DNA from 2 places in the Paenibacillus sp. GD4 genome. Region 1 is predicted to be linked to the other one. Evidence: predicted binding sites of a transcription regulator. Region 1 holds the regulator's gene; the other holds the start of a gene.

Region 1 (14,936 bases):
TGGCTTCTTTCGTGCTGGGCTTGTCCCGTGCGATCGGAGAGACCATGATTGTGACCTTGGCGGCAGGCAATCTGGCGCATCTGTCCTTTAACCCGCTCGAGAGCATTCAGACGTTGACGGCCTATATCGTAGCTGTCAGCTCGGGGGATACCCAGCACGGCTCGGTGGAGTATTTAACGATTTATGCGGTAGGGATTACGCTGTTCGTCATGACACTGGCTATGAATATACTGGCCGGCTACATCTCTAAAAAGTTCAGGGAGGAATACTGATGGCATCGAGAGAAGAATTGCTGCATATCGGCAAAAGAAAACGTAAAAACAAGCTATACCATCAGCTGTTTTACCTTTCCACCTGCTTCGGAGTCGTAGCGCTGGCGTTATTGCTGATACAGGTGCTTGTGCAAGGCGCAGGCTGGTTGAACTGGGACTTTCTTACGAACTTTTCCTCCCGCATTCCCGCGAATGCCGGGATTAAAGCTGCCATTGTCGGCACCTTCTGGCTCATGCTGATCACGGCTCCGCTAACCTTCATCATTGGAGTGGCTACGGCGATCTATTTGGAAGAGTATGCGAAGGACACGGCTTTCAGCCGTTTCATCCAAACGAATATTGCGAACTTGGCCGGCGTTCCCTCGATCGTTTACGGCTTGCTTGGACTGACCGTATTTGTGCGCGTTATGCATTTGGAGCGCAGCCTTCTGTCCGGCGCATTAACGATGACCTTGCTGGTACTGCCGATCATTATCGTTTCGTCGCAGGAAGCCTTGAAGACCGTACCTCAATCGCTGCGCAATGCGTCCTTCGCATTGGGAGCGAATCGCTGGCAAACGATAGTCCGCGTGGTATTGCCCTCGGCCTTGCCGGGAATTTTGACGGGAACGATTCTGTCCTTATCCCGTGCCATCGGAGAGACGGCGCCGCTGATCGTCATCGGAGCGGTTTCTTATATCGCCTTTCTGCCGAGGTCTCCATTCGACACCTTTACCGTCATGCCGATCCAGATCTTCAGCTGGGCGAGTCAGCCGCAGGCGGAATTTCAGAATGTGGCCGCGGCGGGAATTATTGTGCTGCTGATCATGCTGCTGAGCATGAACGCTTTTGCTATCTTTTTACGGAACAAATACCAGAGGAAGCTGTAGGAGGGCCCGGACATGTCTATTGTCAGCATCAAGAATTTAAACTTGCATTATTCCGAGTTTCATGCCTTGAAGAACGTTCAAATGGAAATTAGCGAAAAATCGGTGACGGCCTTCATCGGTCCGTCCGGCTGCGGGAAGTCGACCTTGCTGCGTACGCTGAACCGAATGAACGATATGATTAAAGGGATTCGTATCGAAGGCGATGTCATGATTAACGGCACCAATATTTACGACCCGGATGTGAATGTGGAGCTGCTCCGCAAAAATATCGGCATGGTGTTTCAACAGCCGAATCCTTTTCCAAAGTCAATCTATGATAACGTAGCCTATGGCCCGCGTATTCACGGCATTACGGACAAATCGCAGCTGGATCATATCGTGGAAAGCAGCTTGAAGGCTGCCGCACTTTGGACGGAAGTGAGCAGTAACCTGAAAAAGTCGGCATACGGTTTATCCGGCGGTCAGCAGCAGCGGCTTTGTATCGCTCGAGCGCTAGCGGTGAATCCGCAAATTTTGCTGATGGATGAGCCGACCTCGGCACTGGATCCGATCTCGACTTTGAAGATTGAAGAGCTGATTCGGGAGCTGCGCGATAAATATACGATCGTCATCGTCACCCATAACATGCAGCAAGCGGCGAGAATCTCCGATTTCACCTCGTTCTTCCTTAACGGAGAAGTGATTGAATCCGACCAGACGGAGAAAATTTTCACCACACCGTCGGACCAGCGAACAGAAGACTACATTACCGGACGTTTCGGATAAATTGAGGAGTGAATTGTCGTGGATACGAGATCGAATTTTCATCAGGCGGTTGATGAGCTGCAGCAAGAGCTGCTGAAGATGGGCATACAGGTAGAAGAGCATATTCACCTAGCGGTAGAAGCCTTGGCCGCAATGGATGAAGCTTTAGCGAAGCGGATCATTCAAGAGGACGATCAAATCGACGAAATGCTGCTGGCGATCGAGGAAAAATGTGTACGGCTGATTGCTCTGCAGCAGCCCATGGCCAGCGACCTGCGGATTATCGGTATGGCGATGAAGATTTCAACGGACCTCGAGCGGATTGCCGACCATGCCGTAGACATCGCCAAGATTGCCCTGCGCCTGGCGGGCGAGGAATTGGTAAAGCCCTTGGAGATTATTCCCAAGATGACGCTGCTCGCTAAAGATATGCTTCGCGAAAGTCTGCTGTCCTATACGGAGCGCAACGTTCACCGCGCCGCAGCCCTTGCGGAGAAGGATGACGAGCTCGATAAGCTGTACAGCACGGTCATGAATGAGATAATCGGGCTGATGAATAGCGATTTTGCACGGAACCGCCAGCTGTCTCAGCTGATGTTCGCGGCGCATTACCTGGAGCGCGTCGGCGATCATACGACGAATATCGGGGAAGGAGTCATCTATATGGTGACCGGAAAACGCAAGGATTTGAATGTCTAATAGAGAAGGACCTGAGGCTTTATTGTCTCGGGTCCTTTCGGTGTATATGTACGATTTTTTCCATAACTTCGACAATCTTTTACAATATCTTTACATAACAAGGTGGGTAATGTTAACACTAGTTCTTCCATCCTATGCTAGAATAAAAACAAGAGAACAAAGAAGTAGGGATGGCATATGGCGATAGAACGTCCAACGTACGAGAAGGGTCCTACGGCACAGTCGCTTCATATGGAATTGCAGCAAATTGTAAAGGACAGGTCGATTACAACGCTTTATCAGCCGATTCTTTCATTGAAGGACGGCAAGGTATTCGGCTATGAGGCGCTGACACGGGGTCCGGAGACCAGCCCTCTTTATGCGCCCTTGCCGTTGTTCGAGGAGGCGGAGCGCTCCGGCTTGCTGTACTCCCTTGACCGGTTAGCCCGCGAGAAGGCCATACAGGATTCCTTGGCGGTAACGGACAAAGAGCTTCTGTTTTTGAATCTCTCGGCACGCATCCTGCACGATCCGTTGTTTGTGCCCGGTCGGACGCTGGAGCTGCTTGAACGAAGAGGGCTTAGGCCGTACAACGTCGTTTTTGAAATAACGGAGCGCGATTCCATTGGGGATTTCGCCGCCGCCCAGCGTATTCTCGATCATTACCGTCAACAGGGCTACCGGATTGCTGTGGATGACGCCGGCGCCGGCTATTCCTCCCTGCAGGCGGTAGCGGAGCTGCAGCCTGACTTTATTAAAGCGGACCGCTCGCTCGTGAAGGATCTTCACCTGCACAAGAAAAAGGAATATATCGTAGAAACGCTGCTTGAATTCGCCCAGAAGCTGAACATTGACATGATTGCTGAGGGAATCGAGAAGACGGAGGAGCTGATGAAGCTCACCCGGATGGGCGTGCATTTCGGGCAAGGCTTTCTGCTCGGACGGCCTGGAAGGGAACGCACCGTGCTGACGGAGGACCTTAGGGAGTGCATTCTCACCCATCGCCGGAAGCACGATACGACAGGGAGCACCTGGTCTATTGGGGACTTGGCCTCTCCCTGCGGGGAATTCAAGCCTACCGTACAGATCTCCGAGGTCGCAGGGTATTTTAAGCAAAATATTCATGCCCAAGGCGCAGCCATAGTATCTGACGGCGTGCCGATCGGGCTCATCATGCGGGAGCGGCTGTTTCAGCAGCTGGCGGGGCAGTACGGCTTCTCCCTTTTCTGGAACCGTTCCATCGATCAGCTGATGGATCCGAGACCGTTGATCGTTGATGAGTTGACGCCGGTGGAGCAGGTTTCCCAGCTTGCCACCTCCCGAGACATACAAAATCTATATGACCTTGTGCTTATCACAAGGAAAGGGAGCTTCACCGGAGCGGCCTCCATCCGCTCCATTCTGGAGTGCATCACGAACGCACGGATGGAGAGCGCGAAGGTGGCCAGCCCGCTTACCGGCTTGCCGGGCAATATCCAGATTCATAGGGAGCTGAACAAACGTCTGACGGAGGGGCGCCGTTTTTCCGTCATTTACGCGGATTTGGATTTCTTCAAATGGTACAATGACCGGTACGGCTTCCAGAAGGGCGACCAGCTGATTCAATTCACGGCGGATTGCATCCAGCAAGCGATTGGCGTGCTTGGCAAGCCGCATGACTTTGTTGGACATATCGGCGGCGACGATTTCATTGCGATAACAAGCTGTGATGATCCCGAGAAGCTGTGCGGCGAGGTGATCCGCCGTTTCGAGCAGGGCGTGCCGCTATTCTACGAGCAGAAGGACTGGAGCTATGTGGAGGATCGCAGCGGCAACCGGATCGAAAGCACCGGAGTCACCATCTCCCTTTCGTTGATCGTCTGCGGACAGGCCGGGCAAGTGACGGCGGACCAGATTTCCCAAGCGGCCGCGAAGCTGAAGAAGCTGTCCAAGCAGGCGAAGGGAAGCATCTTCTGCTCCGATTACTTGGAGACCGCCTATAGCAATAATTCAGGCAGCTGATCCAGCTGTACAATACAGTATACACTGCGTTTTCCGAGCTTCTGATGTGAAATGGTTTTGGCTGGGGAACGGACAGACGGGTCCTTCGGCGGATGATACCATACGGCATCGATACCAACCTTGGTAGCTCCGCAAATATCATGCTTCCAGGAGTTACCGACCATAAGGGCATGCCGCGGACTGACCTCCAGTCTTTTCAGCGCGGCTTTAAAGAGATACGGGGACGGTTTTTTCTCGGAGGGCTTGCCTGCGGTAAAGATCCGGTCCTGCTGGAAGAACGGGATCAGGCTGAATTTCTCTAGCAAGCCGAGGACCTCCGTCCGCGGGCTGTTGCTGATAATGGCCAGCTTATAGCTGGATGCGAGCCGGTGCAGCATGGGAATGACATGCGGCGCCGGCCTCTTGGCGTTGGATTGCATGGTTCGCGCTTCCCCCAGCATACTCCTTAGCATGGAAGAAGGAAGCGGGATGTCGAGCTCGGTTATGGCTTCGAGGAAACAGGCTTGCTCCAGCTCATCCAGCCGCTGAGAGGATAAATTGGTTTTGCGCCGGAGGTGCCAGCGGCGTATATAAGCCTGCCATACATCCTCCTTTGTTGGCGATTCTTCTTGAAGCCAGCGTGCGGTGTAGTCCCCCCATACGCTTTTGAAGCATTGCTCGAAGGAACGTCCTTGCTCAACCAGGGTTTGATTCACATCCAGCAGAATGGCCTTCTTGTTTACCGGCCTCGCGATCGATGTCATGGCTTACCATACCTCCGTTCCTCGCTATCTCCTTTTCATTTTATGCAGAAATTGGCGTCGAACAGCCCTCCTTTACGTGAGAACCCGGTTTTTTTCTTCGGGCTCCGTATGATATGATGAAGGGAGGTATGTTAACGGTTCAAAAAATGAGGTGTAACCATGTCCAAACTGGTTTTAATTGATGGCAACAGTATTATTTATCGCGCTTTCTTCGCCTTGCCGCCGCTTAGCAACACCAAGGGTCAGCATACGAATGCGGTATTCGGATTTACCACGATGCTGCTGAGGCTCATGGAGGAACAGAAGCCTACCCATTTCCTGGTGGCGTTCGATGCGGGGAAAGCGACGTTTCGACATAAGGACTACGCAGAATATAAAGGCGGACGGGAAAAAACGCCGTCGGAGCTGTCGGAGCAATTCCCGGTACTGAAGGAGCTGCTGCAGTCCTTCGGCATTCGGCAGTTCGAGCTGGACGGATATGAAGCCGACGACATTATCGGTACGCTCACACGGCTTGCCGATGAGAAGGGCGGCATAGAGGTGCTCGTCGTTACGGGAGACAAGGACATGCTTCAGCTTGCCTCGGACAGGGTAACGATTGCTCTAACCCGGAAGGGCATTAGCGAGGTGGAGCTGTTCAGCCCGGAGTACATCGGTGAGAAGTACGGCCTTACACCTAAGCAGATCATCGACCTCAAGGGTCTAATGGGTGATACGAGCGATAATATTCCGGGAATTCCGGGCGTCGGGGAGAAAACCGCACTTAAGCTGCTCCACGAGTTCGGCTCGGTGGAGAACGTGCTGGAAAATGCCGCGAACGTCAAGGGGAAAATGGGCGAAAAAATCGCCGAGCACGCAGACAGTGCCCGCATGAGCAAGGAGCTGGCCACGATTTACCGCGAGGTGCCGCTCGACCTGGAGTGGGAGCAGCTGAAATATGAGGGCTACGACAAGCGGGAGCTCGGAGAGGCGTTCCGCAAGCTGGAATTCAAATCGCTCATTGAGAAAATGGACTTGACCGTCAGCGCCGCCGCTTCGGCCGTTCCGCAAGCGGACATGGAAGCCGTTCTAGTAACAGAGAACACAATGGACGAGCTTCTGGCCTTCCTGCCTGAGGTGCAGGCACTGCACATCGAGATCATCGGCGATAACCCGCATACGGCGGATGTCGTCGGCATTGCCTTCAGCCCTGCTCCTGTAGAGGGCAAAGCGCTGCGCTGCTACTATATCCCATTCGAGCTTGCGGCCGGGGATCAAGGGAAGCCGCTTCGCGAATGGCTCGCCTCAGAGGAGAAGAACGTTGCCGTGTTCGACCTGCATCGCGCTCTGATCGCCCTCGCATGGAGAGGCATCGAGCTGAAGGGAGCCGGCATCTGTACGGTGCTCGCCGCCTATCTGCTCGATCCGACGGAGTCCACGCTGACGCTGGATAGCCTTTCGGCACGGTATGAGCTTCCGGCGATACCGTCCGATGAGGAGGTCTACGGCAAGGGGGCCAAGTTTGCCCTGCCAGCGCTGGAGGAGCTTTACTCCTATCTATGCCGCAAGGCTGCAGCGGTCGCCTTCCTCGCAGACAAGCTGAAGGCCGATCTGGAGCAGAATGACATGGATAAGCTGTTCTACGAGCTGGAATTCCCGCTTGCCGTTGTGCTGGCCTCCATGGAGATGAAGGGCATCAAGGTCGATGCGGAGGGGCTGAAGAAGTACGGTGCGGAGCTCGGCGTACAGCTCGAGAAGATCATGCAGGAGGTATACCAGGCCGCAGGCGTCGAATTCAATATCGGTTCTCCTAAGCAGCTTGGTGAAATCTTGTTCGAGAAGCTGCAGCTGCCCGTGTGGAAGAAAACGAAGACCGGCTATTCCACCGATGCGGAGGTACTGGAGAAGCTGGAGCCGTACCATCCGGTCATCGGCCATATTCTGAATTACCGCTCGCTTGCGAAGCTTCAGTCTACGTACGTGGAGGGCTTGCTGAAGGAGGTTCGCCCGAGCGACGGAAAGGTGCATACGTACTACCAGCAGACGATTGCCGCGACTGGCCGTCTCAGCAGCCAATTTCCGAATTTGCAGAATATCCCAATCCGTCTGGAGGAGGGCCGTAAGATCCGGAAGGTATTCGTGCCTTCCGAGCCGGGCTGGCGCATTCTGACGGCGGATTACTCGCAGATTGAGCTGCGGGTGCTCGCTCACATCTCTCAGGATGAGAAGCTGATGGAAGCGTTCCGGAAAAATATGGATATTCATACGAAAACGGCAATGGACGTCTTCGGCGTATCCGAATCTGAGGTCGATTCGAACATGCGCCGTTCGGCCAAAGCGGTCAACTTCGGGATCGTTTACGGCATCAGCGAATACGGCTTGTCCCAAAACCTGAATATTACACGGAAGGAAGCAGGGCAGTTTATCGAGCAGTATTTTGCCGTGTTCCAGGGTGTACGCAAATATATGGATGACATTGTGCGCAAAGCCCGCGAGGACGGCTACGTCACGACGCTGCTGAACCGCCGCCGGTACTTGCCGGAGATTACGGCCTCCAACTTTAACATTCGTTCTTTCGCCGAACGTACGGCGATGAACTCGCCGATTCAAGGCACTGCGGCGGATATCATCAAGCTGGCGATGGTACAGCTCGACGAGCGGATGCGCGAAGAAAAGCTGAAGAGCCGCATGCTGCTGCAGGTGCATGACGAATTGGTGTTCGAGGTGCCGGAGGAAGAGCTTGAGCTGATGAAGCGGACCGTTGCTGAGGTGATGGAGGGCGCTCTCAAGCTGGATGTTCCGCTGAAGGTGGATGTCGATTGGGGAGAGAATTGGTACGAAGCGAAATAAGGCTCACGCAATAATATACTCGGCAACTTGCGGTGCTTGCGCACCGTTGTTGCCGTTTTTGACGAAAAGGAGCAAAGCGCTGCGACATGTTTGAGGTTGCAAAGCTGCAGGGCATTCGTGCCATAGTGCAGAAATTTACGCTCCTCTCCCTGGTTCGGAACGAGATTTGTGCGAAATAACAGCTTTCAGAGCGCGTAAGGGCTCAAACCGAGGCAAGAGGTCCGAGAAAGTTGTATATTCGCAGAAATCCTTTCAGATTGTCCAAACTGGATAGGGGAAAAGCTGCACTTTCGCAGAAATGTTCTTTCTAAGAGAGGATTGCCCTTCATGAGAAGGGATATTGAATAGAAGCAATTCTTGCTTTATACGAGAGGAGGGAGTTCATCATGCCGGAATTGCCGGAGGTAGAGACGGTTCGGCGGACGCTGAATCAGCTCGTGGCTGGGAAAACGATTGCCAAGGTTGCGGTCCGGCTCAATCGGATCATCCTGCTGCCGGATGATGTTAAGCTGTTCGAGCAGCTGCTGGCGGGCCAGACGATTCATACCGTGGAGCGGCGGGGCAAATTCCTGCGCTTCATGATGGATGACTACACCATGGTGTCTCATCTGCGCATGGAGGGCCGCTATGGGCTATACCAGCAGGATGACGCGATCGAGCCGCATACGCATGTCATTTTTTATTTTACCGATGGGACGGAGCTGCGGTATAAGGACGTAAGACAGTTCGGAACCATGCACGTGTTTCCGAAAAATCTGGACTTGCAGGAGAATCCCCTTAAGAAGCTCGGATTGGAGCCGCTGGACGAAGGCTTTACCCTGAAAGCCTTTGAGGAAACCATTGCAAGAAAAACAACGAAAATCAAACCGCTGCTGCTGAATCAGGAATACATTGTCGGCATCGGGAATATATATGTGGACGAGTCCTTGTACTTGGCGGGTATTCATCCGGAGCGGGAAGCGGGATCGCTCAGCAGGAAGGAGCTTGCCAAGCTGCATGAGGCGATTGTCCGAACGCTGCAGGATGCGGTGCAGGCCGGCGGCTCCTCCATCAAATCGTACGTGAACGGACAAGGCGAGATCGGCATGTTCCAGCACCAGCTGAAGATGTATGGCCGGAAGGAAGAGCCGTGTTATTCATGCGGTACGGCCATTGTGAAAACGGTGGTCGCGGGACGGGGCACGCATTATTGTCCGAAATGTCAGCCTTTAAAACGTCAACGCGTGCGAAAGGTATAGGGGAAGGCCCGTCTTGTCTGCGGACATGCACTCTCCGCCCAGAGCTCTCATATAGATAGGTTGAGGCTTTAGGTGAGGAGGAGGGGTAGCATGCTGCCTGCGATATCATTGCTGATCTTGGCGCTGGCGGTCAGTCTTGACGGCTTCGGCGTCGGTGTCATGTACGGGTTGCGTAAAATCAGAATACCGCTTGTATCCATCGCCATTATTTCCTTTTGCTCGGGGCTGATCATTTACGGGTCCATGCAGATTGGCGTATACCTAAGTCGGTTTGTGCATCCGCAGTGGGCTAAGGGGCTTGGTGCCTTAATTCTCGTAGGGATCGGCATATGGGCGTTGTTTCAGATGTTTATGGAAAAAGAGGAGCAGGCTGACGCGTCTGATGCCGGCAAGCAACCTGTAAGCACCCCGCTTGGGGGAACGGCTGTGTATACGGTGAAGGAAATATTCACGCTGGAGCTGAAACGGTTCGGTCTGATCATCCAAATTCTGCGTTCCCCGCAGGTGGCGGATATGGACCGGTCGGGCAATATCTCTGCAAATGAGGCGATGCTGCTTGGCTTAGCGTTGTCGCTGGATGCGTTCGGAGCCGGAATCGGTGCCGCTCTGATTGGTTTTACCCCTTGGCTGACGGCGGCGGTAATCGCGTGCGCAAGCGGTATGTTCCTTACACTGGGACTTCGAATCGGGTTCCGCTATGCCGATATTCGATGGATACGCAAGCTATCGATTTTGCCCGGATTTGTTCTCATCATCATGGGTATCATGAAACTGTTCTAATTCTTCCATTACTTCGTCTTCCTAGAGGAGCATAAACATGAATATCGGATTAACCGGAGGCATTGCCTGCGGCAAGAGTACAGTTGCTTCCCTGCTCGTTCAGCGCGGCGCATTCCTGGTGGATGCCGACCGCATCGCCCGTGAGGTGGTGGAGCCGGGAAGTCCTGTGCTTTCCCGGGTGGTGGAACGTTTTGGCCCAAGCATCCTTCTGGAGGACGGGTCGCTTCACCGTAAGAAGCTTGGCGAAATTATTTTTGAAAATCCGGCTGCCCGCGAGGATTTGAACGGGATTCTTCATCCGCCGATTCGAGCCATGATGCGCGAGCAGATGGCTTCTCTCGAGTCTCAGCATCCGGACAAGCTGGTTGTCGTAGATATTCCGCTGCTTTTTGAATCCAAGCTGCAGCATATGGTTTCGGAGGTCATGGTCGTGTATGTGCCGCGTGAGGTACAGCAAGAGCGACTGATGGCACGGGACGGAATCACACGGGAACAAGCGGAGAAACGGATCGCAGCTCAAATGCCGATCGAAGAGAAAAAGCAGCTCGCGGATATCGTGATAGATAATTCCGGCACCTTGATCGAAACAGAAAAACAGGTGGACCGTTTTCTGAAGGAAAGGGGGCTGTTATGAAGTTTTTTCGAAAAAAACGAACTTTCGCTTTCCTTTTAGTGGGGTTTGTTATATTTCTTTTTCTGAGCAGCGGTGCGCTGGGGAGGATGATGTATCCGATCCATTATCAGGAGGAGATTCGGGAAAACGCGGCTAGGTATGAGCTGGACCCTTTTCTCATAGCAGCCATTATTCGGGTGGAATCCAATTATGAGAAGGACATTGAATCCAAGAAAGGGGCCTACGGGCTCATGCAGTTGATGCCGGATACGTCCTCATGGATTATTGAAACCGGCCAATTTTCACCTTCTTACGGGAGTGCATTGGATAATCCGGCCGTTAGCATCCAGCTCGGATCCTGGTATCTGAATTGGCTGCACAAGCAATTTCAAGGCAATCCATATGCGGCTATTGCAGGGTATAATGCAGGGCAGGGCAATGTCATTAAATGGCTGCAATCGAAAGAATGGGACGGAACCTTGGAGAATGCGGCTATGATCCCTTTTGGCGAAACAAGACATTACGTACAGCGTGTGGTATATTACCAGAAACGATATGAGCAGTTGTACGGAGATCATTGGAATAAGAAGTAGGCTTAAACTCTGAGAAAAGGTAAAGAAGCATTGGACAAGCTCCTTGCGGAGGTTTGTCCAATACTTCTATGCGTATTGCTCAAAACGTGGTATTATTTGAATTGACCGGCAAGAGATTGCTCAGCGATTTGTACCAGGCGGCGTGTAATGTGACCACCGATCGCACCAGTATCACGAGTAGCCATGTTACCGTAGTAACCGTCTTGTGGAATCGCGATACCGAGTTCCTGAGCTACTTCGTACTTCAATTGGTCCAACGCTTGACTAGCCTGTGGGACAACCAGAACGTTGCTGCCACCAGATTGACCTGCACCCATGTCTGTTCACCTCCTTGTCGTTGGTAATCCTATTATGCTCGTTTCCTTGGCGTTCATAACAGGTAGTGTATGGTAATACTGAAAGGATGTATCCCGCTCATGAAATGCCCTTATTGTGACTATAGTGGAACCAAGGTGCTTGATTCCCGCGCAGCCAACGAGAATAAATCGATCCGTCGCCGGAGAGAATGTGAACGATGCCAGAAGCGTTTCACGACCTTCGAGATGGTGGAGGAAACGCCTCTTATCGTCATTAAGAAAGACGGAAGCCGAGAGGAATTCAGCCGGGAGAAAATGATGCGAGGATTAATCCGCGCGTGCGAGAAGCGCCCTGTGTCGGTAGAGCAGCTGGACAAGATCGTATCCGAGGTGGAGAAACAGATCCGCAATACGGCGCACGCCGAGGTGGACAGCCGCCAGATCGGCGAGATCGTAATGGAGCAGCTGTACCCGGTGGATGAGGTTGCCTATATCCGTTTTGCCTCGGTGTACCGTCAATTCAAGGACATTAATATGTTCATGAAGGAATTGAATGATATTTTGCTGAAGCACCAAGTCGGCGGACAGGGATAACAGCATGTAAAATCAAGTGTTGACAAGCAATGATGCTCCGTGGTAATATACATTTTGTCGCCACACGGGGCCTTAGCTCAGCTGGGAGAGCGCATCGCTGGCAGCGATGAGGTCAGGGGTTCGATCCCCCTAGGCTCCATACATAAACAAAAGTTAACCGATCCAACGAGGGTCGGTTTTTTTATTTTGAAAAGGCAAGGAAAGTGTTTATCTGAGCTATACTGGTAATACCGCTTTTCGCAGATAAATGAATACAAATCGGACGAGCATTAGGAGGGAACCGGTCATCGGGAATGAAATGAGTGAAAAAGGAAAATTTCTAAAACTTGGCGTGCTGGACCTGGTCCCCGTATTCGGCAGCAGGAATGACACTTACGCCTTAGAACGGGCGGCGGAGCTTGCACAGACGGCTGAGCGGCTGGGGTATTCCCGTTATTGGGTGGCCGAGCACCATGATATGCCGCAATTGGCTTGCCCGTCGCCGGAAGTGCTTTTAGCTCATATCGGAGCCCGAACGAAGCGGATTCGTATCGGTTCAGGCGCGGTGTTACTGCCGCACTATAAGCCGCTCAAAGTAGCGGAATCTTTTCGTTTGCTGGCTGCCCTGTACCCCGGTCGGATCGATCTGGGCATAGGCCGGGCACCCGGTGGAAATGCTCATGCCAGTATGGCGCTTAGCGGCAATTTTTTGGAAAATGTAGGGCAAATGCCGGATAAATTAAAGGATATCGCCAGGCTGCTGCAAGGCAGCTACACCTATCAGGGAGAACCGGTCGGCGCCCGTCCGAATCCTTCTGTTCAACCGGAGGTATGGCTTCTCGGAACCAACAAGAAAAGCGCGGAATATGCGGCGGCATTCGGAATGGGTTACGTATTCGGCCAATTTATGAGCGAAACGGACCCCGGGGAGGTGCTGCGCGCTTACCGGGAATCGTTTGTTCCTTCGCCCCTATCCCCGAAGCCAAAAACGATGATTACCATAGGTGTTGTATGTGCGGCAACCGACGAAGAGGCAAGGAGACTGGCGCTCTCCGGCGGTTCCATGTTCCGCGAAGAGGTGCAGGCCGGACAATCGATGCCGTATTCAGAACGCAAACTTCTTGTGGGAACAGCTTCATCCGTTCAAGCTCGATTACAGGAGCTGTCGGATTTATATGGAGTTGATGAATTCATGCTTGTAAGTATGATCCCTGATTACGCCGAAAGACTGCGTTCCTATGAACTGCTTGCTCAATGCACTTTTTAATTTGACAAAAGGGCAAGTGGTACATACAATTAATTTATTCTGACTGTTCAGTATAAATAAAATAGGAATCAGGTGAACGTATGCCCAAGGTAGGGATGGAACCGAAGCGCCGAGCGGATGTCATTAATGCGGCATTAACCTGCATTAGCGTTCACGGGATGGACGGGATGACCTTAGATAAGGTTGCCGAGTATGCGAAATGCTCTAAGGGAGTAATTATTTACTATTTTAAAAATAAGGATCAGCTGATCGTGGAAGCCTTCCGGTCCTTCATGGCTTATTACGGTCTGAAGATACAATCCGAAATCGACAGCTCCATGCCGGCGGATAAAATGATCGATATTACGATGAAGCATATCCTGCCCCCATATGATGACGATAAAAGCAACGAGATGAAGCTAAATGTGTCGCCGCTGGACGGGATAGAAGCCATGTTTATCCCGATCGAGGATCAGGCGAGACTCTTTCTTCAGTTGTTCTCCAAGGCTGTATTGGACCGCAGGCTGCAGGAGGTCGTGTCCGCCAGTTACACGACGGATCTCCACGGCATCGCCAAAATTTTCGATTATGGCAACAGGACGGGGCGCATGAATGTGGAAGATCCCCAAAGCGCTGCATACGGGCTGCTTGCCATGGTAGTCGGACTCAGCTTCTTTAGAGTCGCGAACATTCCGCCCGTTCATGGCGAGGATAACCGATACGTCGGTGAGGATTATATTAGGAAGATGACAGGGGGCTAGTTGAAATGAACATTACAAAAGTAGTGGCTAACGGGGTGCCCATTGCCGTTGTGAGCGGCAGCGAGGTCGCCGTCGAGGATGCACAGTCAGCTTTGGATCTTTTGGCAACCGTGCGTTATGAAACCGACAGCGATCGGATGATTCTGCACAAATCGCTGCTGAGCGAAAGCTTTTTCGATCTGAGTACGCGCCTTGCAGGGGAAGTGGTACAGAAATTTATCAATTACCGGATGAAGCTTGCTATCGTGGGTGATTTTTCTACGTATTCTAGTAAAAGTCTCAAAGACTTCATCTATGAGAGCAATAACGGAGCCGATCTTTTCTTTCTGCCAGACGTACAACATGCCATTGACCGGTTGAGCAGGGTGAGCTAGTTGGCGAACGGGAGGATGTCGATGCTTGAGATCCCCATGGTGCCGATTCCGGCGGGTGAAGTTGAATTAAGGGATGACCGAATCAAGCGCAATTGGACGACGCGGGTGGATTCTTTTTTATTAGGGCAAGTTCCTGTTACGAGGGGATTGTATGATGCGATCATACCCAGGGCAGTCGAAGCTCACTACGAGCCACAATCTCCGGTAGTGGACGTCTCATGGCATGATGCTGTTGCCTTTTGTAATTTGCTTTCCCGGCAAGCCGGCCTGCAGGAATGCTACTCGGTAAGCGAGGACGGAGAACGTGTCGACTGGAACAGGGAGGC
Region 2 (14,936 bases), 270 kb from region 1:
TAAGCAGGACAGAAGGAGTGAGCAGATTATGAAGGAAGAGGTATGGCGTTTGGTTGATTCGGGAGCATGCTCTCCCGCTTATAATATGGCGCTGGATGAAGCGATTCTTACCGCGCACAGTGAAGGCTTGGTGCCTCCGACCGTCAGATTCTACGGCTGGTCGCCTGCGTCGCTATCGATCGGGTATTTTCAGAAGGCGGAAGGGGAAGTAGATCTCGAGCGCGTGGAACGGGAGGGGCTCGGCTTCGTGCGAAGACCGACCGGCGGCCGTGCGGTGCTGCACGATCGGGAGCTGACGTACAGCATCATTGTGGCTGAGAGCTATCCGGGGATTCCGCGAGGAGTAACGGAGGCCTACCGGGTGTTAAGCGAAGGGCTGCTGCTCGGCTTCCGGCACCTGGGGCTGGATGCTGCGATGGTGTCCTTGGCGTCGGAGGAGGAGCAGCGTCAGTACGCGTCGATGGGCTCGGCGGCTTGCTTCGATTCGCCTTCATGGTACGAGCTGGTTGTGGAAGGCAGGAAGGTGGCCGGCAGTGCGCAAACCCGGCAAAAGGGTGTGGTGCTGCAGCACGGCTCGATTCTCCTCGAGCTGGATGTGGAGCAGCTGTTCGGACTGCTTCGGTTCCCGAGTGAGCGGGTGATGGAGAGGATGAAACAGCAATTTGTTAAAAAGGCTGTCGCGATCAACGATATCCTGAGGGACCTAGGTCGCCCGGCGGTGGAGCTGGATCAAGTGAAGGAATCGTTTGAGAGAGGGTTAGCCGAGGGGCTGAACGTTCGGTTCGAGCGGGAAGAGCCGACCTCGTACGAGGTGGAGCTCGCGGAACAGCTTGCGGCGGAAAAATACGGACATGCGGAGTGGAACCTTCGGAGATAGCCTTTAGGGGCTTCTCCGAAGGTTTTTCTTCTTTATTGCGGTATTGTGGATTCAAAGGCTTGCTGCAATCGCTTAGTAACGGGGCCGGAAGTGCCTTGGGCTATGGGACGATTGTCGATCGAGACAACGGGTGTGACTTCTACGGTTGTACCGGTTATGAATACTTCGTCGGCATTGGCCAGCTCGTCTAATGTGAACGCATGTTCATGGACCGGGATCTCCAGCCGGTTCGCCAGCTTCAGGACGACGGCTCTCGTAATGCCGTGCAGGATCAGGTGGTTGGCCGGATGTGTGTAAACGGCGCCGTCTTTAACCATCATGATGTTCGAGGCGCTGCATTCGGTTACCGTGCCGCTGCGATGGAGAATGACATCGGAGGCGCCTTGGTCAAGGGCATGCTGCTTGGCCAGTACATTCGGGAGCAAATTCAGTGTCTTCAGGTCGCAGCGGAGCCAGCGAATATCTTCCATCGTTACTGCGGCAATTCCTGATTCCATGGTGTTTAGAGGGCGTTTCACCTCGGTCGTATAGGCCATGAGTACAGGTTGGGCGTCCTGCGGGAAAGGATGCTGCCGCGGGGCGGTGCCTCGAGTGATCTGGAGATAGACCGTACCCTCCAACAGCTTGTTCAGTTGAATAAGCTGGAGGACTTGCTCCTGAAGCTTGTCCGTGTCGGCAGGAAGGGGGATGCGAACCTCCTTTGCCGTCCGATGAAGCCGGTCCCAATGTCCTTGCGGCTCATAAAGCTGTCCGTTATAAACGCGAAACACCTCATAAATCCCGTCGCCGAAGTAGTATCCGCGGTCCTCCGGAGAGATATGGAGTTCCTCCTTAGGAAGAAACTTGTCTTGATATAAATACATAAGGGCCTCCTGAATAGGTTCTGTTATGTTGGTGAGAACATATGTTTGATGCCTGTTTTAAAGCGTGGTAAGATGTATTTAGGGTAGCAAGGGTACACAAAAATGTCAAAGATGAGGAGGAATAAAGAGAGAAAAATCACAGACTTGTTATTGCGGACACAATATATTGTATAGTATCATTGTAATTACATACTACATATTGTGATTCCTATATAGGGATATATTTTCGGGAGGGTTCCGGGTGAAGACGATGCAGCGTATGAAGCTTGAGGGGTTAAGCGAGAAGATTTTTTTAGACCGTTACGCTATGAAGAAGGCGGACACGAGTGCGACTGCGGTTGGGGACACGGTCCTGGTACTGACGAAGGATGATCCGAAATTTCCGGCCAAAGAGGTCGGCGAGGTGATCAGCCGTGAAGGGCAATCCGTGAAGGTAAGGCTAAGGAATGGAGAGCTGGTTGATTCCTCGGTGGAAAAGCTTACGCTTACCGTTGAGACGACACCGGAGCAAATGTGGGACCGTCTCGCTTCGGCCATGGCTTCCGTTGAGGCTCCGGAGAAGCGCAAGGAATGGACCGAAAAGTTTCGCTATGTGCTGGACGATTGGAAGCTGGTTCCGGGGGGCCGCATTGCTGCTGGGGCAGACGCCAGCGACGAGCTGACCTTGTTCAACTGTTACGTCATCCCTTCGCCCAAGGACAGCCGGGGCGGGATCATGGCTACGCTGTCGGAGATGACCGAGATCATGGCACGCGGAGGCGGCGTAGGGATCAACCTATCCTCATTGCGCCCGCGACGAGCCATCGTTAAAGGTGTGAACGGTTCCTCCAGCGGAGCGGTGTCCTGGGGCGGCTTGTTCAGCTACACCACGGGTTTGATTGAACAGGGGGGCAGCCGGCGCGGGGCGCTCATGCTGATGATGAACGACTGGCATCCCGATGTCGTGGACTTCATAACCGTGAAGCAAACCATGGGGCAGATTACGAACGCGAACCTCTCTGTCTGCGTCAGCAACAGCTTCATGAAGGCGGTGAAGGAGGACCTGGACTGGCAGCTGTTGTTCCCGGATACAAGCGACCCGGATTATGATGAGCTATGGGACGGGGACCTTGACCGCTGGAGAAAGCTGGGCAAGCGTGTAGTGGAATATCGTACGGTCAAGGCCCGCGAGGTCTGGCACACGATCATCGAATCCGCTTGGAAGTCGGCTGAGCCGGGCGTCGTCTTTATGGAGTACTATAACCAGATGTCGAACAGCTGGTATTTCAACCCGATCATTTGTACGAATCCGTGCGGAGAACAGGGCCTGCCCGCGTGGGGAGTCTGTAATTTATCCGCCGTAAATTTATCGAAGTTCTATGATGCCGACAAGCATGATGTGGACTGGGATGAGCTTGGACGGGTCGTACGATATTCGACGCGGTTCCTCGATAACGTGATCGATAAGACGCCTTATCATTTTGAGGAGAATCGTGTCAATCAGCAGGGGGAACGCCGTGTCGGGCTTGGGACGATGGGCCTCGCCGAGCTGATGATTAAGCTCCGGATCCGGTATGGCAGTCCCGAATCGCTGGCATTTCTTGATAAGCTGTACGGGTTTATGGCCAAGGAAGCTTATCTGGCCTCGTCGGAGATCGCTGAAGAGAAGGGGGCCTTCTCCAACTTTGAGTCCGAGCCGTTCTTGCAGAGCGGTTTTATGAAGAACATGGTTGCGGCGTACCCTGAAGTAGGCGAAGCCATTAAGCAAAAGGGAATGCGTAACGTTACGGTCATCACTCAGGCGCCGACGGGCAGTACGGGGACGATGGTGGGCACTTCCACGGGAATTGAGCCGTATTTCGCTTTCGAGTATTATCGCCAAAGCCGTTTGGGCTATGACAAGCAGCTAGTACCGATCGCTCAGGAATGGATGGACCTGCATCCCGGAGAGGAATTGCCGGATTACTTCGTAACCGCAATGAACCTGTCGGCGGAGGATCATATTCGAACACAAGCGGCCATTCAGCGCTGGGTGGACAGCTCCATATCCAAGACAGCCAACTGTCCGGCTGATTTTACCGTGGAGGAGACCAAACGACTGTATGAGCTGGCGTTTGATCTAGGCTGCAAAGGCGTCACCATTTATCGCGACGGCAGTCGGGACGTTCAAGTGCTCTCTACCGAGAAGAAGGAAGAAGAGAAGGAGAAGGAGAAAGCGCAGGAAGCAAAGGATACTTCCTTGCCTACGGCTGCCGAGGTTCTTCCTGTTACGGAACGGGTGATCGATAAGGAATACAAACGCCGCCCTCAAGTGCTTCGGGGCGCTACGTATAAGATCAACACGCCGTTTGGCATGGCGTACATTACCATTAACGATATGAACGGCAGTCCGAGTGAGATCTTCCTCAATGTCGGCAAGGCCGGCTCGGATGTATTCGCGATGTCGGAGGCTCTGGGCCGAGTCTGCTCGTTATTCTTGCGTTATGGAGATCACGGAAACAAAACGCAGCTGCTTATCAAGCATCTGAAGGGGATCGGAGGCTCTGGCGCCATCGGCTTCGGGGTGAACCGGGTCGAATCCATTGCCGACGCTGTGGCGAAGGCGCTTGAGATGCATGGAGAAAGCTATGATGCTGCGGATGCTTATATCACGGCTACCCGCGAGGTGATAGGGGCGGAATCGGAAAGTGTTGCTGCTTCGGCACCGGCGGTTCAAACCTCGCTAGACCTTTGCCCTTCCTGCGGCTCGGCATCGTTGGTCAATACAGAGGGGTGCAAGTCCTGCAGCCAGTGCGGTTATAGCAAGTGTAGTTGAGGGGTACGAGCGAATCTATTGTTCCATAAAACAAAAACGTTCGCGCGCGCGTGCGATTTTTCATAATAAATAGGAAAAGTTCAATTGGATTGGGAAGCTAATTTCATATTCCATGGGAAATTTATATATATTCAGTTAGGTGTATAGAAATCAGTTTAACAGTCCGTATCTCGATGGTACGGACTTTTTTTGCTTTCTTTAAAATTGACAATACCTTATTAAGAATTTGATCTTTTTTTCTACCACCGACCAATTAACTGGATGGTATTCCCATGACCCTCGTTTAGGCGATATTTTCCAACAGCATTCAGATATATATCAATTTCTGTCGGACGTCACGGCTGCTTCTTTGTTTCCGCGGCCAAAATTCACAAAGCAGGGTTTGTTAATCACAGAGAAAAGGCGCTATCGCCTAAAATGGCGGCGCCTTATGACCTATTGAGCATTTGAGTTAAGGATTTGTACATCGAACTTCGGCTCGATCGACATTTGTGGATAGTCCTTACGCCAATCCAATGATTTCCAGATATCAGGATGGAAAGAATAGATCTTTCTTCCGATACCGAGAACATCCGAATTTGCTTTTTGTATCGTCTGAATCGTTGCTACAGCCCTTTCTTCCAGATAACTGTTCAATTGTTTTTCCATTTGATTAACATAATCCGATTTCAGCATAACCGCTTGCTGCCCGAGCTTATATGCATTGATTTTCAATTTGACACTTACGATAACCTTCGGCAATTCATTGGATCCAGGATGAATTGTAATCCTTGAAACACCCTTTTTGACCGAAAATGCATACTCTGTGCTATTCATATGTCCGGTCAGCAGTTGTTGTCCGATGCCTGACACAGAACGGCCGCCCACCTTGTGTTTATTGAAGTTTTCTCCTAACAATAACATCAGCATTTGGACTTGTTCCTTGCTGAGCTTCTCCTCTGCCTTCGTTCCTTGTCGGAATAAGAGAGCGCCGCTGAATTCCAGTTCTGAATTCGACTGCCTTATTACAGGCAATGCGATGTCTTCCAAAGGCTCTTCCCTGGATAGTATGAAATGCATCATGGAAACGTTAGGTATGATTCGACTCGCTTCCAAATTCATAATAAAATGATGCAATGTTTCCGTAAAATTTTCCCTATTAAACGATTTTGTTTGCATAAGTTTAGATATTGAACCTTCGAATATAACGACCGGAGTGTTGATCGATGCATAAGGAGCGTGAAGCAAAAAAGCAAGCTGTCCGATTGGATCCCGAGAAACAAAGCTTTCACTTAATAAATAGATTCTATTGTGGATACCAAGAAATGGACCTTTATCAAAGTAATCCCCTTGTCCGACCGCTTCGACAAAGCTTGGTCCTTTTAGCGGCGTTGTCTCGGATTTGGGGTCTCCTTCTCCCTGTCCTGCCTTATTGAGTTCTGTGACGACGTAATTGAGCAATACTTCACCGCTCTTCTCATTCAGATCCAAGCACGCAACGTCAACTAAATGAAGATTGCGCAGCGGCTTTTGATCCCAACAACCGGTGCATACCAGCAACAATATGAATACGACAGCCGCTTTTATCATCTTAAACCCGCCTTTCCCCGAGCTAGAGAGACAAGCAGCAAAACGGCCGGCACACCAGATATAATAAGGGTACTAGCTTTGTTATGATAATCGGCAAATCCTAATAACGTTTGGCGGTCGGAGAACCATACCCCAATAGCAAAACAAACAAACGCCAATATCCATACGAGCAGAACATGGTTTCCGAGCTTCTTCCCTAAGGTGGAAGCCAAAAACCGTGCAGACATAAACAGATAAACATAGATGGTAACTAAGGACATTGATAACCAAATGACCATAAATAAAATATCCAGATTTTGCACCATTGGCCATTTGAATTGACGGAGAATGAATACCATCGGTTCGGTGACAAGGTCCATTTGAGGTTCACTGAAGTTGTACAACACTATGGCCGAGATCAGAACATAGAAAAAGGTCGTAAATCCATTAGCTATGGACATGCCAATTAAGATCTCCTTGTTGCTATGCCTCTTAACAAAGGGGAAAACGTACAGAAGCATTTCATATCCTGCGTACGCCCAAAAAGCCGGAACAGCATCCTTTATAATGGGCCCCAGACCATGAGATCCGACTGGCGCAAAATGAAGCCAATCGCCCTTCCCCAACCCACTAATACATACGATCACAAAGCAAATCATAAACATCAAAATGCACGTTTCCGTAATGACGGCTATAGACCGAAGCGAAGACGAAGCGATATAGGCAGCGGTCGCACCCATAAGTGCAATAATTACAAACCATGGTGTTTTAAATAACACCCAACGGTTGATGAAATCGGCATAAGAAACTAAAACCATGAGAGATGACTCAATAAAATACAATGCGAATAAGACGTTTATTGTTACTCCTAACGGTTTTCCTGTAATCTCCGTTACATATTGGGGAAAAGGACGGTCTTCATATCGTTTTCCCAGCAGGTACACGATGAGGATCACCAATTGAGCGATCAAACCTCCTAGCAGTACCGACATCCATGAGTCATACCCCGAATTACGGGACTCTTCATAAGGAATCGTTAGCACTTTGGCACCTACTTGGGTGAAAATAACAAGACAGATCAGCTGCTTAATGGATATTTCTTTCAGATGAATCATTCATTCCATCCCCTTGGAGACTCGATTCTCATCTCGTCTTTAGCTAAGCTTTCCTTCGGACGCTCTTTCAAGCTCCCGAGCGGTCCTCTAAAAAGCGTATCTTTGATTGAACCTCCTAGAAGCCCTGAGTAAAAATACGGGATGCCCATGGTGTTCAAACGGGCCAAATGCGTTAGTATCAAGAGAAAGGAAAGCTCCAAGCCAATAAACCCGAATATCGCGCACAAGATAATGTTCGGGTACGCTAGTAATCGTACCGTACTTCTCATTTCGTAAACTGGAATAACAAAAGAAGCTACAGCTGTAAATGCTACTACGACCACCATCATATTGGAAACCAGATTCGACTGAACCACGACGGTACCGATGACGATACCGCCCACAACTCCGATCGTCTGGCCGACCGGATTAGAAAGACGGATTGTCGCCTCTCGCAGGATTTCCAGTGTGGCCAACATAAATATCGCTTCCATTACGGGAGGCATCGCAATATATTGCATGGAGCTTTGCAATGTTAGAGCAATTTCAAAAGGGATAATACGGGGGTCGAACGTGACAAGGGCAACGTAAGCTCCAGGCAAGCTGAACGCAATAATAAAGCAGACGATGCGAAGTATCCGTAAGGCGCTGCCAAACATCCAGTCAATTTGGTAATCATCCGGGGATTGAAAGAAGGCCCAGAAGGAAACAGGAGTGATCAAGCAATCCGGGGAACCATCGGTCAAAACCGCAATTTTCCCGTCCATCAGGTAAGACCTCACTCTATCCGGCCTCTCCGTTACAAGGATTTGGGGAAACAACGAGAACTTACTGTCTTGCATCATCTCTTCTACAAAACCGGGCGATTCAACGTAGTCAATATCGATATTACCAACTCTTCGATCAAGCTCCTTTACTACCTCTTCGTTGGCGAGCGAACGTAAATAGAGTACAGCCATTCTCGTATTCGATCTACGGCCGAGTTGATAGAATTTTACGACAAGGTCTGGCGTTGCAATCAGCTTGCGCAGCAAATTCAAATTCGTATTCATGTCTTCAATCAAAGCGTGGTGTGAACCTCGCAACACCTTTTCATTTACCGGAACGTTTATTGAGCGTTCCTTATGAAGCGCCGCGTCAAGTAGATAAAGCCTCGCCTGACCTTCGATTTGCAGTACAGTTTTCCCTTCGATCAATGCTTTCGCTGCTTCGGCAAGAAGCCCCGTTTCGCTATAATCCAGGATAGAGACAGCCTCCCGAACGCTTACCTCCGGTCTTTGAAGCAAAGGGCGGATAATATGCTCTTGCACCACGGCAAGCTCGATCATCGTGTCCAAATAAAACAATCGATACCGGTGTTCGCCGGCCGTGAATTCACTTGATTTGAAGTCAGAGCTATGAGATAACATGGCATGCAATGACTCTTCGTTTTTGTCCAAAGACAGATCGACGTTCATGAATTGGTACCCGTCCTTCCCATTCCGGAAAGTTTTCCCTATGTTACCCACAAATTCCCACCCTTATTCCATGAGTTGCGAAGGTCCGATCCAAACTTTTTACGATACTCATGCGTCATACTTGTGAAATGAAAACAACGTTGCTTAGGAGAGGGGTGGTACTTAATAAATGAGTACCAGCATGGAACAAACACTTATTCGCTGTATCACGGAAAACAAAGAGATGGTATATCGGCTGGCTTTCAGCTATGTAAAAAATAAGGAAGACGCACTTGATATTGTTCAGGATTCCATTCAAAAAGCATTTGTATCGTTAAGCCAACTAAAGTCAGAGAAATCTATTAAGAGCTGGTATTACAGGATTGTCGTGAATACCTCGCTGGACTTTTTAAGAAAGCAAAAAAGGCTTCTTCCTGTAGATGAAGCAACCTTAGAAATGCATGCTCCGCTAACAGAAGATGTGTATTCGGACATCGATTTGAAAAGGGCTTTGAATGATCTGCCTCCTGCCTATCGGATCATCATTGTACTTAGATATTTTGAAGATTTAAAAATAGAAGAGATAGCAGAGATCCTATGTGAAAACAAGAACACCGTAAAAACTCGATTATATCAAGCACTCGGCAAGCTGCGATTCAAAATGAAGGATGAAGCCATGGAGGAGGTTCAATAAAATGAATAAAGAGTTGGAGAGCTTGAAGCAGGAGTATCAAAATATCCCTATTCCAGACGAATTGGATTTTATAGTGAAGAAAGCAATCAAGCAGGGAAGAAAAAGTAACGGAAGAGTAAGATGGATGACCGCAATAGCCGCAATGGTTATTGTCATGACAGGATTGAATACCAGTCCTACCTTAGCGAATACATTGTCTGGAATCCCCGTGGTAGGTTCTTTGGTAAAAGTGCTCACCTTCAAGCAGTTTCAAGTGGATGAAGAAAATGCCAAAGCTGCGATTCAAGTACCTGCCATGACCAACCTTGATAATACTACGTTGGAAGCTTCATTAAATAATAAATATCTTGAAGAAGGAAAGAACCTATACGATGAATTTATGGTAGAACTGGAGAATTTAAAGCAAAATGGAGGCGGACATGTAGGGCTAAGCAGTGGTTATGTAGTAAAAACCGATAATGAGCACATCCTTTCCATCGGCAGATTTGTAGTGAATACCGTGGGTTCCTCCTCCACAAAATTCAAATACGATTCCATCGACAAGAAGAAACAAATTTTGATTACCTTGCCTAGCTTATTTAAGGATGACCGTTATATTCAACTAATCAGTGAGAATATAAAGGAGCAAATGAAACAGCAAATGAAGGCAGACCCGAAAAAGGTCTATTGGGTAGAAGGTGTCCCCAATCAAGTGAATTCCTATTTTACAACGATAACAAGAGATCAGTCCTTTTATATTAATAATGAGGGGAAACTGGTCGTATCTTTCGATAAATATGATGTTGCGCCCGGGTATATGGGAGTCTTAGAGTTTATCATTCCTACTACTGCGCTTGCTGATGTGTTAGTCAGTGACGAATATATCAAAAACTAGAGTGTAAGCAGGAAAAAGCATTGAATAGAAACGTGCCGGCGCCGTTCCTTCGCTGCCGTCGCTGACCGAAGTGGAAGCACGATAGCTGCATACCCATCAAAATGATATGGTCCCTCTACCTAGCGAAGTTGCCTGAATGTAATGTCTAAGGTAATAGGCTGCCGGGCGGCAGCCTATTTGCCGTCTTACAGGTTTCATTGAAAATCAGCTACTGTCCATTTTTTCTGCGAACGGTTATGGATTCTCCTGCTATTCCCCAATTATCGGTGCTAACCTCATCAATTACCACAACTGTGGTATTCGGGTTTTTGCCAAGTACATCCACTAGCAATTGAGTCGCTCCCTTAATAAGCAATGCTTTCTTTTCCGGAGTTACATTCTCATTTGTTATTTTGATATTTACGTACGGCATCATATCACTCCTATTGATTTCTCATACTGGCATTCTTCTCATAATGAATTCCTGTTGCAAGCAAACATGCACCAACCAAAACTACTATTCCTGCCCCGGTTAAAGCGGAATGAAAGTTATTACTGTTCGATGATAAAATTCCGGCAATGGTCGGTCCTATCATTTGTCCAATCGCATAAACAGCTGTTAAATAGCCAATGCTTCGACTGCTGTTATTCGGGCTCATTTGACGTACTAATGTCGTAGCAAGGGTTGTTATCCCCATAAACGTCACGCCAAATAAAAAAGCACTTAAGACTAGACCCGTTTCGGACATGATAAGGACAGGAATAACAATACCAAGTGATTGTAAAACCATGGCAAGCAGTAAGGATCTAACGAATCCCCGTTTTTTGCCTACGGATGACCAGATAATACACGAAGGAGCAGCGGAAAGTCCTACGATCATCCAAACGAAAGTAGCATCCCAGCTAAAGCCTGGAGTCTTCTCGGCAATGGATACGATAAATGTACCTGTGACAATATACCCTAATCCTTCTAATCCATAGGCTGCAATAAGCCATGGAAGCCATTTGACTGGGGGTACCTGCTTATGAATTTGTGGTTTGAGCTTCCGGTCATGGATAATGTGCGCATCTTTAAGCCATATCCATACGAAGAATGTCAGGATAACACTAATGCCGGCCAAACCTATCCAGGAGCCTTCCCACTTGAATGCCCGATGTAAACTCGGAATGATCAGCCCTGTTAAAAAGATTCCAAGTCCTACGCCTCCGTAGAAAAAGCCTGACCAGTTTGTTTTGTCTTTAGCCGCAAGTTGATCTAATACTATGCTTGAAGCGAGGACAAACACGAAAGCACTGGCAATTCCGGATAAAAACCGAAGGACATACCATAGCAAATAAGAGTCTCCTAATCCCATGTAGGCCGTAGTTAAAATACTGCCAATCAAACTTAAACGTAGAACCATCGTTCTATGCCGGTGTAAAGGAATAATGCCTGTCAACATAGCTCCAAGTAAATATCCTGCGTAATTACTTGTAGCAAGATAACCGGCAACTTCATTTGAAAAAGAGAGATCATTTTGCATAAGGGGAAGAATGGGAGTATATGCAAACCTTCCAATCCCCATAGCAATGATTAATGAAAATATTCCTCCTACTAACAGTTTGGTCAATTCCTCAACTCCCTATAAAAATTGCCTCAGCTGTATTATATCCCTGTTTGGCTATATGCTATAATACGGAAAATAGATAATGGCCATCTGTAATACAGATGGCTGCCGGAGTCATGTCACTAGGGGGAGATCCATATGGATTTACACGCATTAAAAGTTTTTCAGTTGGTCGCCCGGATGGGCAGTATTTCTAGTGCGGCACGAGAACTGAATTTTGCCCAATCCAACATCACCACGAAAATTCAACAATTGGAAAACCATCTTCAAACGACTCTGTTTTATAGAAATAATCGCGGCACTACCTTAACACCTAAAGGAAAGATGTTACTGACCTATACGGATAAAATTTTTCAGCTTATAGATGAAACGAATAAAGCGATGAAAGATGAGGAGACTCCGAAAGGTCCCTTGATTATTGGATCGATGGAGACCACTGCTGCCGTTCGCTTACCTTCACTGCTTTCAAAATATCATCGCGAATATCCCGATGTAGACCTAACGTTACTAACAGGACCAACGGAACAACATATTCAAGGAGTACTTCAATACGATCTGGATGGAGCCTTTGTGGCGGGACCCGTAGATCATTCTGATTTGATTCAGAAGAAACTCATCGAAGAGGAGCTGGTGCTCATTACTGATATGCTGCATCCGTCCATGTCATCGATAAAGGATATTCGGACTCGAACTCTGCTTGTATTTCGTTCAGGATGCTCTTATAGAGCCAAACTGCAGCAATGGCTCCACCAAGAGGGTATAACCCCAAATAAAATTATGGAGTTCGGTACACTGGAAGCCATCCTCGGATGTGTATCGGCAGGTCTAGGGGTCAGCATGCTTCCTCATGCTGTCGTTGAAAAATATGTACAAGACGGGAGTCTTAAACAACATCCCATTCCGAACCCATTCGGAAAAGTTGACACGGTTTTCATCTACCGAAAAGATACATTTATGTCTACATCGTTAGTGAGATTCATGGATATGTTTGGTTCTTAAAACGTTAAAAGAGTACACTATGCTAAAGAAATACTTTCTTATAGCATTCATCAGAAATCGTTATGTTTAAGATCGTCTTTTTTTCTGACGAATATGGTATAGTTTCCATAAGGTGTTTTAATACTTACGGGTATGGATTAACGGCAGCCCGTCAGATCATGATATCGCAATTTTGAACTAATGTGGGGTGGAGAGCGTTGCAATTACAGGTAAATAACAGTCCGTTTAACCAGGAGCAGGTTGACCTTCTGAATCGACTTCTTCCGACGCTGAACGCGACGCAAAAGGTTTGGCTTAGCGGATACCTCGCCGCGTCGGCACCGATTCAGACAACCGGCGGCACTCTCAATGAGTCACATCCGGCGGGTGCTCCGGCAGTAAGCAAGGAAGTGACCATCTTGTACGGCTCACAATCCGGCAATGCGCAGGGGCTTGCGAAGAAATCGGCAAAAGTGCTTGAGGCGAACGGGTTTCAAGTCAACGTTTCGTCGATGAGCGATTTTAAAACGAATCAGCTCAAGAAGGTGCAGCAGCTTCTCATCGTTGTCAGTACGCATGGGGAAGGCGAGCCGCCGGATAATGCAATCTCGTTCCATGAGTTTCTGAATAGCAAGAGGGCGCCGCAGCTGGATGGTCTGAAATTCTCGGTGCTGGCGCTTGGCGACAGCTCGTACGAGTTGTTCTGTCAGACGGGCAAAGATTTCGATACCCGTCTCGAAGCGTTGGGCGGAACCCGTCTGTATGAACGGGTAGATTGCGATGTTGACTACGACGAGCCCGCAGCGGAGTGGCTGCAAGGCGTGGTAAACCGCTTGAAGGAAGGACAGACGGGAGCGGGAACTGCATCCTTAGCTGTTCCGACAGCTTCGGCCGGGATCGCATCGGAATCCGCATACTCCAGAACGAATCCCTTTCCGGCGGAAGTGCTGGCCAATGTGAACTTGAACGGCCGCGGTTCTAATAAAGAAACCCGCCATATTGAGCTGTCGCTCGAGGGCTCCGGGCTCACTTATCAACCTGGCGACAGTCTTGGCATATACCCCCACAACGATCCGGCGCTTGTGGATCTGCTGCTGGAACAAACGAAGTGGGATCCTGATGCGCAGGTTGCCATCAACAAGCAAGGGGAGCTCCGACCGCTCCGCGCGGCGCTCATCGAATATTTTGAGATTACGGTCCTAACGAGACCCTTATTGGAAAAGTTAGCGCCGCTGGCCGTGAATAAGGAAGCTCTTGAGCTGCTGGAGGCCGGCAACGAAGAGAAGTGCAAGGCCTATATTCACGGACGCGATCTGGTGGATTTCATCCGCGATTATGGCCCGTTACAAGGCAGCGTTCAAGATGTCGTTACCATTCTCAGAAAAATCCCTGCAAGGTTATATTCGATTGCCAGCTCGCAGGCGGCGAATCCCGACGAAGTGCATTTAACTATCGGAGCGCTTCGTTATGATGCGCATGGGCGTGAGCGTAAAGGTGTCTGCTCCGTCCTTTGTGCAGAACGTCTGCAACCTGGGGATACAATTCCGGTATTCATCCAGCACAATTCGAACTTTAAGCTTCCGGACGACCCGGGTACACCGGTCATTATGGTGGGACCGGGCACAGGAATCGCACCTTTCCGCTCCTTCATGCAGGAGCGCGAGGAGATGGGCGCTACCGGCCCATCCTGGCTGTTCTTCGGAGATCAGCATTTCGTGACCGACTTCTTGTATCAAACCGAATGGCAGCGGTGGATCAAAGACGGTGTCCTGACCCGTATGGATGTTGCGTTCTCCCGCGATACGGATGAGAAGGTGTATGTCCAGCATCGTATGCTTCAGCATAGCAAGGAGCTGTTCGACTGGCTTGAGCAGGGCGCGGCTGTTTATATCTGTGGGGATGAGAAGCATATGGCCCGGGATGTACACCGGACGCTGGCGGAAATTATCGAAACGGAAGGCAGCATGAGCAGAGAGCAAGCGGAGGAATATTTAGCGGCGTTACAGAAGAACAAGCGATATCAGCGAGACGTGTATTGATTGTGGATCGAGAGGAGTGTTAGTTAGCATGGCGAATACGAAATTAAGCAGGCCAGAGGGATCCCCTAGCGATGTCGAGCGCATTAAACGCGAAAGCAATTATTTGCGCGGCACCCTGGCTGAATCGATGCTGGAGCCGCTTAGCGCCGGTAT

What was found. The regulator NrdR, encoded in region 1, represses ribonucleotide reductase genes. The targets are predictions, from matches to a motif close to AACACNATATATNGTGTT.
Region 2: RAC89_RS04245 (adenosylcobalamin-dependent ribonucleoside-diphosphate reductase) is a predicted target of NrdR. The motif match lies at 1,896-1,913, and genes of this name have one in related genera.

What each region holds. Positions count from the first base shown of each region.
Region 1 is NZ_JAVCYK010000001.1:1,173,466-1,188,401, reverse strand. Features, by position in the region: gene pstC (phosphate ABC transporter permease subunit PstC) at 1-272, shown strand, start outside; gene pstA (phosphate ABC transporter permease PstA) at 272-1,141, shown strand; gene pstB (phosphate ABC transporter ATP-binding protein PstB) at 1,154-1,906, shown strand; gene phoU (phosphate signaling complex protein PhoU) at 1,925-2,584, shown strand; gene RAC89_RS05670 (bifunctional diguanylate cyclase/phosphodiesterase) at 2,816-4,564, shown strand; gene RAC89_RS05665 (HAD family hydrolase) at 4,540-5,307, opposite strand; gene polA (DNA polymerase I) at 5,467-8,136, shown strand; gene mutM (DNA-formamidopyrimidine glycosylase) at 8,523-9,374, shown strand; gene ytaF (sporulation membrane protein YtaF) at 9,465-10,154, shown strand; gene coaE (dephospho-CoA kinase) at 10,192-10,788, shown strand; gene RAC89_RS05640 (lytic transglycosylase domain-containing protein) at 10,785-11,360, shown strand; gene RAC89_RS05635 (alpha/beta-type small acid-soluble spore protein) at 11,453-11,677, opposite strand; gene nrdR (transcriptional regulator NrdR) at 11,777-12,250, shown strand; tRNA gene RAC89_RS05625 (tRNA-Ala) at 12,317-12,389, shown strand; gene RAC89_RS05620 (LLM class flavin-dependent oxidoreductase) at 12,549-13,496, shown strand; gene RAC89_RS05615 (TetR/AcrR family transcriptional regulator) at 13,577-14,236, shown strand; gene RAC89_RS05610 (DUF4180 domain-containing protein) at 14,242-14,610, shown strand; gene RAC89_RS05605 (formylglycine-generating enzyme family protein) at 14,632-14,936, shown strand, end outside.
Region 2 is NZ_JAVCYK010000001.1:902,499-917,434, reverse strand. Features, by position in the region: gene RAC89_RS04255 (lipoate--protein ligase family protein) at 29-877, shown strand; gene dat (D-amino-acid transaminase) at 910-1,740, opposite strand; gene RAC89_RS04245 (adenosylcobalamin-dependent ribonucleoside-diphosphate reductase) at 1,982-4,534, shown strand; gene RAC89_RS04240 (Ger(x)C family spore germination C-terminal domain-containing protein) at 4,970-6,103, opposite strand; gene RAC89_RS04235 (GerAB/ArcD/ProY family transporter) at 6,100-7,197, opposite strand; gene RAC89_RS04230 (spore germination protein) at 7,194-8,585, opposite strand; gene RAC89_RS04225 (RNA polymerase sigma factor SigV) at 8,815-9,306, shown strand; gene rsiV (anti-sigma-V factor RsiV) at 9,308-10,180, shown strand; gene RAC89_RS04215 (tautomerase family protein) at 10,389-10,592, opposite strand; gene RAC89_RS04210 (YbfB/YjiJ family MFS transporter) at 10,603-11,769, opposite strand; gene RAC89_RS04205 (LysR family transcriptional regulator) at 11,905-12,765, shown strand; gene RAC89_RS04200 (assimilatory sulfite reductase (NADPH) flavoprotein subunit) at 12,963-14,783, shown strand; gene cysI (assimilatory sulfite reductase (NADPH) hemoprotein subunit) at 14,812-14,936, shown strand, end outside.